3 regions of the Pseudomonas sp. M20 genome follow, and region 3 is predicted to be linked to each of the others. Evidence: riboswitches for the same ligand, from Rfam matches in the RefSeq annotation. Region 3 holds a riboswitch; each other region holds the start of a gene.
What was found. A riboswitch is a leader RNA that binds a small molecule or an ion and turns the genes downstream of it on or off. The one in region 3 is predicted to bind cobalamin.
Positions count from the first base shown of each region.

Region 1: another riboswitch for cobalamin. It lies ahead of ACI514_RS12550 (TonB-dependent receptor plug domain-containing protein); the one in region 3 lies ahead of ACI514_RS08180 (CbtB domain-containing protein).
Region 2: another riboswitch for cobalamin. It lies ahead of ACI514_RS13610 (ABC transporter substrate-binding protein); the one in region 3 lies ahead of ACI514_RS08180 (CbtB domain-containing protein).

Region 1 is NZ_CP173611.1:2,809,328-2,811,525, reverse strand. It holds gene ACI514_RS12550 (TonB-dependent receptor plug domain-containing protein) at 1-1,154, opposite strand, end outside; cobalamin riboswitch at 1,246-1,452, opposite strand; gene ACI514_RS12545 (saccharopine dehydrogenase family protein) at 1,620-2,198, shown strand, end outside.
Region 2 is NZ_CP173611.1:3,081,122-3,083,319, forward strand. It holds gene ACI514_RS13605 (Ppx/GppA family phosphatase) at 1-515, shown strand, start outside; cobalamin riboswitch at 558-752, shown strand; gene ACI514_RS13610 (ABC transporter substrate-binding protein) at 896-1,909, shown strand; gene ACI514_RS13615 (iron ABC transporter permease) at 1,918-2,198, shown strand, end outside.
Region 3 is NZ_CP173611.1:1,809,638-1,811,835, forward strand. It holds gene ACI514_RS08170 (cobalamin biosynthesis protein) at 1-352, opposite strand, end outside; gene ACI514_RS08175 (CbtA family protein) at 349-1,050, opposite strand; gene ACI514_RS08180 (CbtB domain-containing protein) at 1,062-1,259, opposite strand; cobalamin riboswitch at 1,383-1,605, opposite strand.

The DNA.
Region 1 (2,198 bases), 1.0 Mb from region 3:
GGGCGCAATTGCGTGTAGAACGCATGGGCTTCAGCCTTGTCGTTGTCGATGATCAGCACATCGTCCTGGCCCTTGAACCACTGGTTGTCGGTGCCGAACACCAGCACATGGCCGCCGGGCAGTTCAGCCTTGCCTTCGGCCTGCACACCCCAATCGGTGAAGCCCCAATAGTCGTTGTGGTTAATGACTTTGGTGCCACCGCCGACGACGTTGTTGACCCGCGTGTAGCGCGTGTCCCAGTCGTTGATATGCCCTTTGACAAAGTAGCTCAGGCGCTCATTGATGGTCTGCTCGAAGGTCGCCGTGGCGATCTGTTGCACGCGGTCGTTGGTGGTGTTGTGGTTGTCGACCGGGCGGGCGAAGTCGAGGTTGGCGTCGGCGTATTGGTAGAACAGTTCCAGCCGCGCATCCTCGCCGAACGACTGAATGGCCTTGCCGCCAAACGTGGTGACTTCGTAGGCGCGGCGCTTCTCGCTGATGTTTTTCATGTCGCGGTTGCGATAGGGCTGGTAACCGTCGGAAACGTTGTGGCTGACATACGCCAGCAGACCGAGATCGCCGAAACCGTTCGTGAAGATGTTCTCGACGCGCGCGTCTTCGGTGGTGCCGCCGAAACTGTCGGCGCCCAGATTCACTTCGCCAGAGGTTTTGCGCGATTGCGGGCTGCGGGTGACGATGTTGATCACGCCGGAAACGGCCTGAGTGCCGAACAACAGACTCTGGCCACCCTTGAGCACTTCGATGCGCTCGATAGCGTTGGCCGGCAGGGTGTCCAGATAGAGGCCGCCGTACAGGCGATTGTTCAATCGAACGCCGTCGAGCAGGATCAGCGTGTCGTCGTTGCGCCCGCCGAGCAGCGAATAGGTGCCGTAGTCGAACGGGCCGTTTTTCGGCGCTACGTACAAGCCGGGAATGAACATCTGCATGACGCGGCTGACATCGGCGCTGGGGCCGGCGCGTTCGATCTGCTCGCGGCTGACGATCTCGACCTTGCTGCCGAACTTCGCCATCTCGGCGACAGTGGTGGACTCCACCGACGGTGCAGAAACGATTTGCTGATTGAGTTCCAGCGGCGCGTCGTCGGCCAGCAGCAGTGGGCTGAACAGGCAGCCGCACAAAAGGGTTGGAGCAGAAGTGTTGAAAGGTCGAATCATTGTCTTCTCGAAAAGGATCTTCGCAGAAGAGCATGCAAGAGAAGGCATCGCGCACAGCCAATACCGGCCCATGCCCGCCCACCGCAGGATTTTGCCAAACGAAATTCCAGGCCGGTCTCCGGGCTCGCGCGTATCGAGGCTTTCACCTTCCCATGGCCGTCTGGCCACAGTGGTGTATCGAAAGCATCACGCGCATACCGTTGCGGGGGCAGCACCGGACTGGTTCGAAAAGAACGTACCGGTTTCCCGTTTCACCCCATGCACGGCGGCATGGGACACCTGAAACTGGCCGGCATCTGAACATTCGACAGACCGTTCGTCAACTTGCCGATGAGTGCTCCTCAATCTGGATCTGCCAGTACCACCTATGGACGCCTGAGCGATCGCTTTGATCTGAATGGCTTGCCGACGTTCGGCCCTATATCCTGCACGCCTGTGTGATGGAATGACTTAGGGAAGAATTGCATGCCGTTCAGGGTGATGGTGGTCGGTGGTTACGGAAATTTCGGCAGCATCGTGTGCCGGCATCTGGCGTTGATGCCGCAGATCGGCCTGGTACTCTCCGGCCGTGATCCGCAAAAATTGCAGCGCAAAGTCGATGAACTGAATGGTCAATCGGGCAATGTCTGCGAAGGCTGGTGCGGCGATGCCATGGGCGCCGATTTCAAAGACGCATTGCGGGCGCTGAACATTCAGTTGGTCGTCCACACCGGCGGGCCGTTTCAGGGGCAATCCTATGCCGTCGCCGAGAGCTGCATCGACGCGGGCGTGAACTACTGCGATCTGGCCGACTGCCGAACTTTCGTCAATGGCATCGACGTGCTCGATGCGCGGGCGAAACTGGCCGGCGTGGCGATTCTCAGCGGTTGCAGTTCGGTCCCAACGCTGTCGTCGGCAATCATCGATGAACAGCGCCAGCGCTTTTCCCGCATCGACTCGATCGAACACGGCATTTCCTCATCGGCGAAAATGCCGGGGCTGTCGACCATCGAAGGCGTACTCGCCTATGCCGGCAAGCCGATCAAACAGCTGAAGAACGGCAAG
Region 2 (2,198 bases), 1.3 Mb from region 3:
TCGACATCGGCGGTGGCTCCACAGAGCTGATCCTCGGTCAGGGTGCGCAACCGTTGCTCACCGAAAGCATCGCCATCGGCAGCGGCACCTTGAGCACGCGCTTTTTTCGCGGCGGCGATGTGTCCGCCGGCGCGCTGCAGGAAGCCGAACGCTTCGCCATCCTGCAGTTTGAAAAAGTTGCCCGGCGTTACCGTGCTCAGGGTTGGCAGCAAACCATCGGCTCTTCCGGCACTGCGCGCATGCTCGCCAAAGTGCTCAAGGCCAACCACCTGAATGACTTCGGCCAGGACGGCATCACCTACGGCGGGCTACTACGCCTGTCGCTGCTGCTGTTGAAAGTGAACAACGTCCAGCAACTGAAACTGACCGGTCTGCAAGCGCACCGCCAGAGCATTCTGCCCGGTGGTCTGGTGCTGATGCTGGCGGCGTTCAAAGTGTTCGGCATCGCGCAGATGGTGCCCTCCGAACCGGGTCTGCGTTTGGGCGTATTGCACGGTTTGATGAGCCAGCACTAATCCGCGCCACGACAGATTCGTCTCCCCTTCAGCGGCTCGATCGACTAACATGCCGCCGCTGGTTCCCGAACGGGACTAACAGGGAATCCGAGGTGCTTGCACAGCATTGATCGGAACTGCCCCCGCAACTGTAGGTGCCGAGCCTGCTCCACGACTGCCACTGGGTGAACCCCGGGAAGGCCGGAGCCAGGCGATGACGCATCAGTCAGGAGACCTGCCGGCACAGTGACTACTAACCGGCGGGGTGTCCGGGAAGGACATCGTGCCGTGCGCGTCTTTGTTTGCTGCCCGGCCTTGCGCGGTTGCCCTGACTGCGTTCGAAGATGTGTTTCCGATCCGTACTCTCCCGCTCCCCGTACGGTTCCCTCGGAGACTGCCCCATGCTGCTGCCCCGCATCGCCACCCTCATTACCGGCCTGAGCCTTTGCGCCATGGCGCAGGCGGCCCCGACGGCCTATCCACTGACGATCGACAACTGCGGCAGCACCCTGACCTTCCAGCACGCACCGATGCGCACCGTGACCATCGGCCAGGCCGGCACGGAAATGCTCTACGCCATGGGCCTGAGCGATAAAGTCGTCGGCACCTCACTGTGGTTCAACAATGTGCTGGCCAAGTACAAAGCGCAGGACGACAAGATCCAGCGCCTGGCCGACAACGAGCCGAGTTTCGAATCGGTGATCGGCAAGCGCCCGGAACTGGTTGCCGTTGAACTGGAGTGGATGGTCGGCCCACAAGGTGCGGTGGGCACCCGCGAGCAGTTTCATGAACTTAAGATTCCGACCTACCTGCTGCCCTCCGATTGTGAGGCCAAGGACAACCTCGTCGGCGCCGATGGCACGCGACTGGCGCCGTTTCGCATCGAGACGATTTACAAAAGCGTGAGCCAACTGGCGCAGATCTTCGATGTTCAGGAGCATGGCCAGCAACTTAACGACGAGCTCAAGGCCAGCCTCGCCAAATCGATTGCCACCGCCCAAGGCAAACAGCTGAAGGACGCCAGCGCGCTGGTCTGGTTTTCCAGTGCACAAATGGACATCGAGCCGTTCGTGGCCGGGCACAAAGGCGTTCCCGATTTCATGCTCAGCACCCTCGGCGTGCGTAACGTGGTGGCGTCCGATGAAGAGTGGCCAACGGTCGGCTGGGAAACCATCGCCAAAGCCAATCCGACCTTCCTCGTCATCGCGCGCATGGACCGTCGGCGCTTCCCCGCTGACGACTATGAAAAGAAACTCGCCTTCCTGCGCAGCGACCCGGTGACACGCAACATGGACGCGGTGAAACACAACCGCATCATCATTCTCGACGCCATGGCCATGCAGGCGAGCCTGCGCATGTTCGACGGCATCGAGCAACTGGCCACGGCCATCAACGGCTATGACCTGTCGCAATGAGTGCCAGCCTGATCCGCACGTTACTGGCCCTGGCGACGCTGTTGATTGCAGTGGTTGCTGGCGTGGCCATTGGTGAGACGTCGATTGAACCTAGCGTGGTGATGCAAGTACTGGCGAACAAATTGTGCGGCGCCGGGTACGCGCTGGATCCTATCGATGAAGGCATCGTCTGGAACTACCGCCTGACCCGCGCACTGGTCGCGGCCGCGTGCGGTGCCGGTCTGGCGACGTGCGGGGTGATTTTGCAGTCGCTGTTGCGCAACCCGTTGGCCGATCCGTATCTGCTGGG
Region 3 (2,198 bases):
TTGCCGGGGCCTGAATCAGCTGTTCGGCGAGTGCCAACGCTGCACTTTCCGCCACGCCGTAGCAACCGGTGCGTTCGTAGGCAATTTGCGAATGGTGGCTGAGTCGTTGTTGATAACTGGCCAGTTCTTCGCTGCTGAAGTACAGCAAGGGCAGGGCGAGTTGCGTAGCAAGTTCTTGCAGCCCCGGCTCGTCGCGCTTCAGGTCGATGCTGGCCAACGCCTTGACCGTTTCAAGCTCTATGCGGTGCGCCTGTAAGGCTTGGTCGAGTAACGCGCGCAGCGTGCTGGCCGGGCAGCCGCGCTGGCAGCCCAGGCCGACTACAAAGGTCGGCGCTGCGGTGTCATCGGTCATGCGTGGTATTGGCCAGCGCTTTTGCGGCGGAACAACCAGGCGCTGATCAGGCCCAAGGCCAGCCAGAACGCCACGTTGGTCAACTGCGAAGCGATTTTGAACTGAGCTTCCAATGCCTCGGGGGCGAGCATCGAATGCACTTCCGGTTGCGGCGCGCCGATCACGTGCGGCACGGCGAGGATGGCCACGCCGAGGATCTTCATCAGCCAGTGACGACTGAACGCGATCAATGACAGACCGACAGCGGTCGAAGCAACTGTGCCAATCCACCACATCTGTCGTGATGCCAGATCGGCTGCGGCGGTGCCCGGTAATTCAGGTGGCAGCCCCAGGGTTGGCGCGAGGACGAATGTCGCGTAACCGGCCAGGCCCCAGAGCAGGCCTTGCGAGGTTTTGGTCGGCGCGCGCAGGGTGTAGAGACCTGCGAGCATCAGGGCGAAGCCGACAGCCACCACCAGATTGCCGCCCGTGGTCGAGACCACACGTTGCCAGCCGTCTTCCGGCTCCCAGGCTTCAGTGTCGTGGGTGTGCGCAGCGGTGCCGGCGGCGTGCTCGTGAACTTCGGCAACCGGTTCGGCTTTCTCGAACGTCTCGGCCTGAAGAATCAGTGGCGATACCCAGAAACTTTGCAGCAGAGTGAGGAGCAGAGCGGCCAGCAGTCCGGTGAAACCTGCGGTTTGCGCAATTCGCTTGATCATGTCGGCAGGTCTCAGTGGCACGGGAACGCGGCGCTGTGGCGGGTATCGTGGGCGGCGTTGTGCACCGCTTCGATGTGCGAGAAGCCGGCGAAATAAACCAGGCAGGCGCCGAGGATCGACGCGAAGACGGCGGCGGTCAGGCGTTGGCTCAGAGTCGTGGTGCTGGTGATTTTGTCCGTGTTGCTGCCGGTGCTGCTGATGATCGACATGGCGCTTCCCTCTGGAATGTCAGTGGGTGAATCGAGCGCATGAAAACCCCTGCGGGTCGGGCTCGCAGAGGTTCGAACAGCGCCCGCCCACCGCGGGTTTGTTATGTTCAGCGACGCACAAGGTGCGGGCTGTGTGTTGCGGGCCGGTCTCCGGGCTCACGAGGGGTTGGCGTCAGGCCGACCTGCAAGCGTCTCCTTCCCATGCCGCACGGGCACAGTGGTTTTGACGCTTCGCTCGCTTACCGTTGCGGGGGCAGCACCGGACTGACATGGGCTTGAGTAAAGCACATGATTCACCGGTTTCCCGTTTCACCCTGTGAAGGGCACCCGTAACAAGTTGTGTAGGAGAGCATGGGGGTGGGGTTTTGGTCAATTTTTGGGTGTATATCCGTTGCTGCGGGTGTTGCTGATTAGGGTTCCGCCCTTACGGCGGGTCACTTTTTCCAGACGCCGAAAAAGTAACCAAAAAGGCTTGCTCCTGCGTGCGGCCCGCTCGCTGGGGCTCGGGGTTCCTTCGCTCCGGGATCGATCCGGGCGCAGCGCCTACGGTTTGCTTCGCTGCACCTCCTCTCGCTGTGTTTGGCTGCGCCAAACGGTCGCTACGCTCCCACGCCCGGATCAATCCCTCCACTCAGCCTTCCGATGTCGCCCGTGGATCAAGATCAAGAGCAGGCGAGCTGACACTCGGCCTATTGAGTGGTGAGGAGCGGGGCGCGTTCGGCTTTTGATTTGCGTTGTTGCTGCCCCTCACCCCAGCCCTCTCCCGAGGGAGAGGGAGCCGATTGGTAGGTGCTTCAAAATGTGCGTTCCACTCGGTATTCCACGTCGGTGTACCTCTTCCATTCCACGCAATCAGTCCCCTCTCCCTCCGGGAGAGGGCTAGGGTGAGGGGCTTTTGATCTGTTTCAGAATCTGAGTTCGACTCGGTATTTCAAGTCG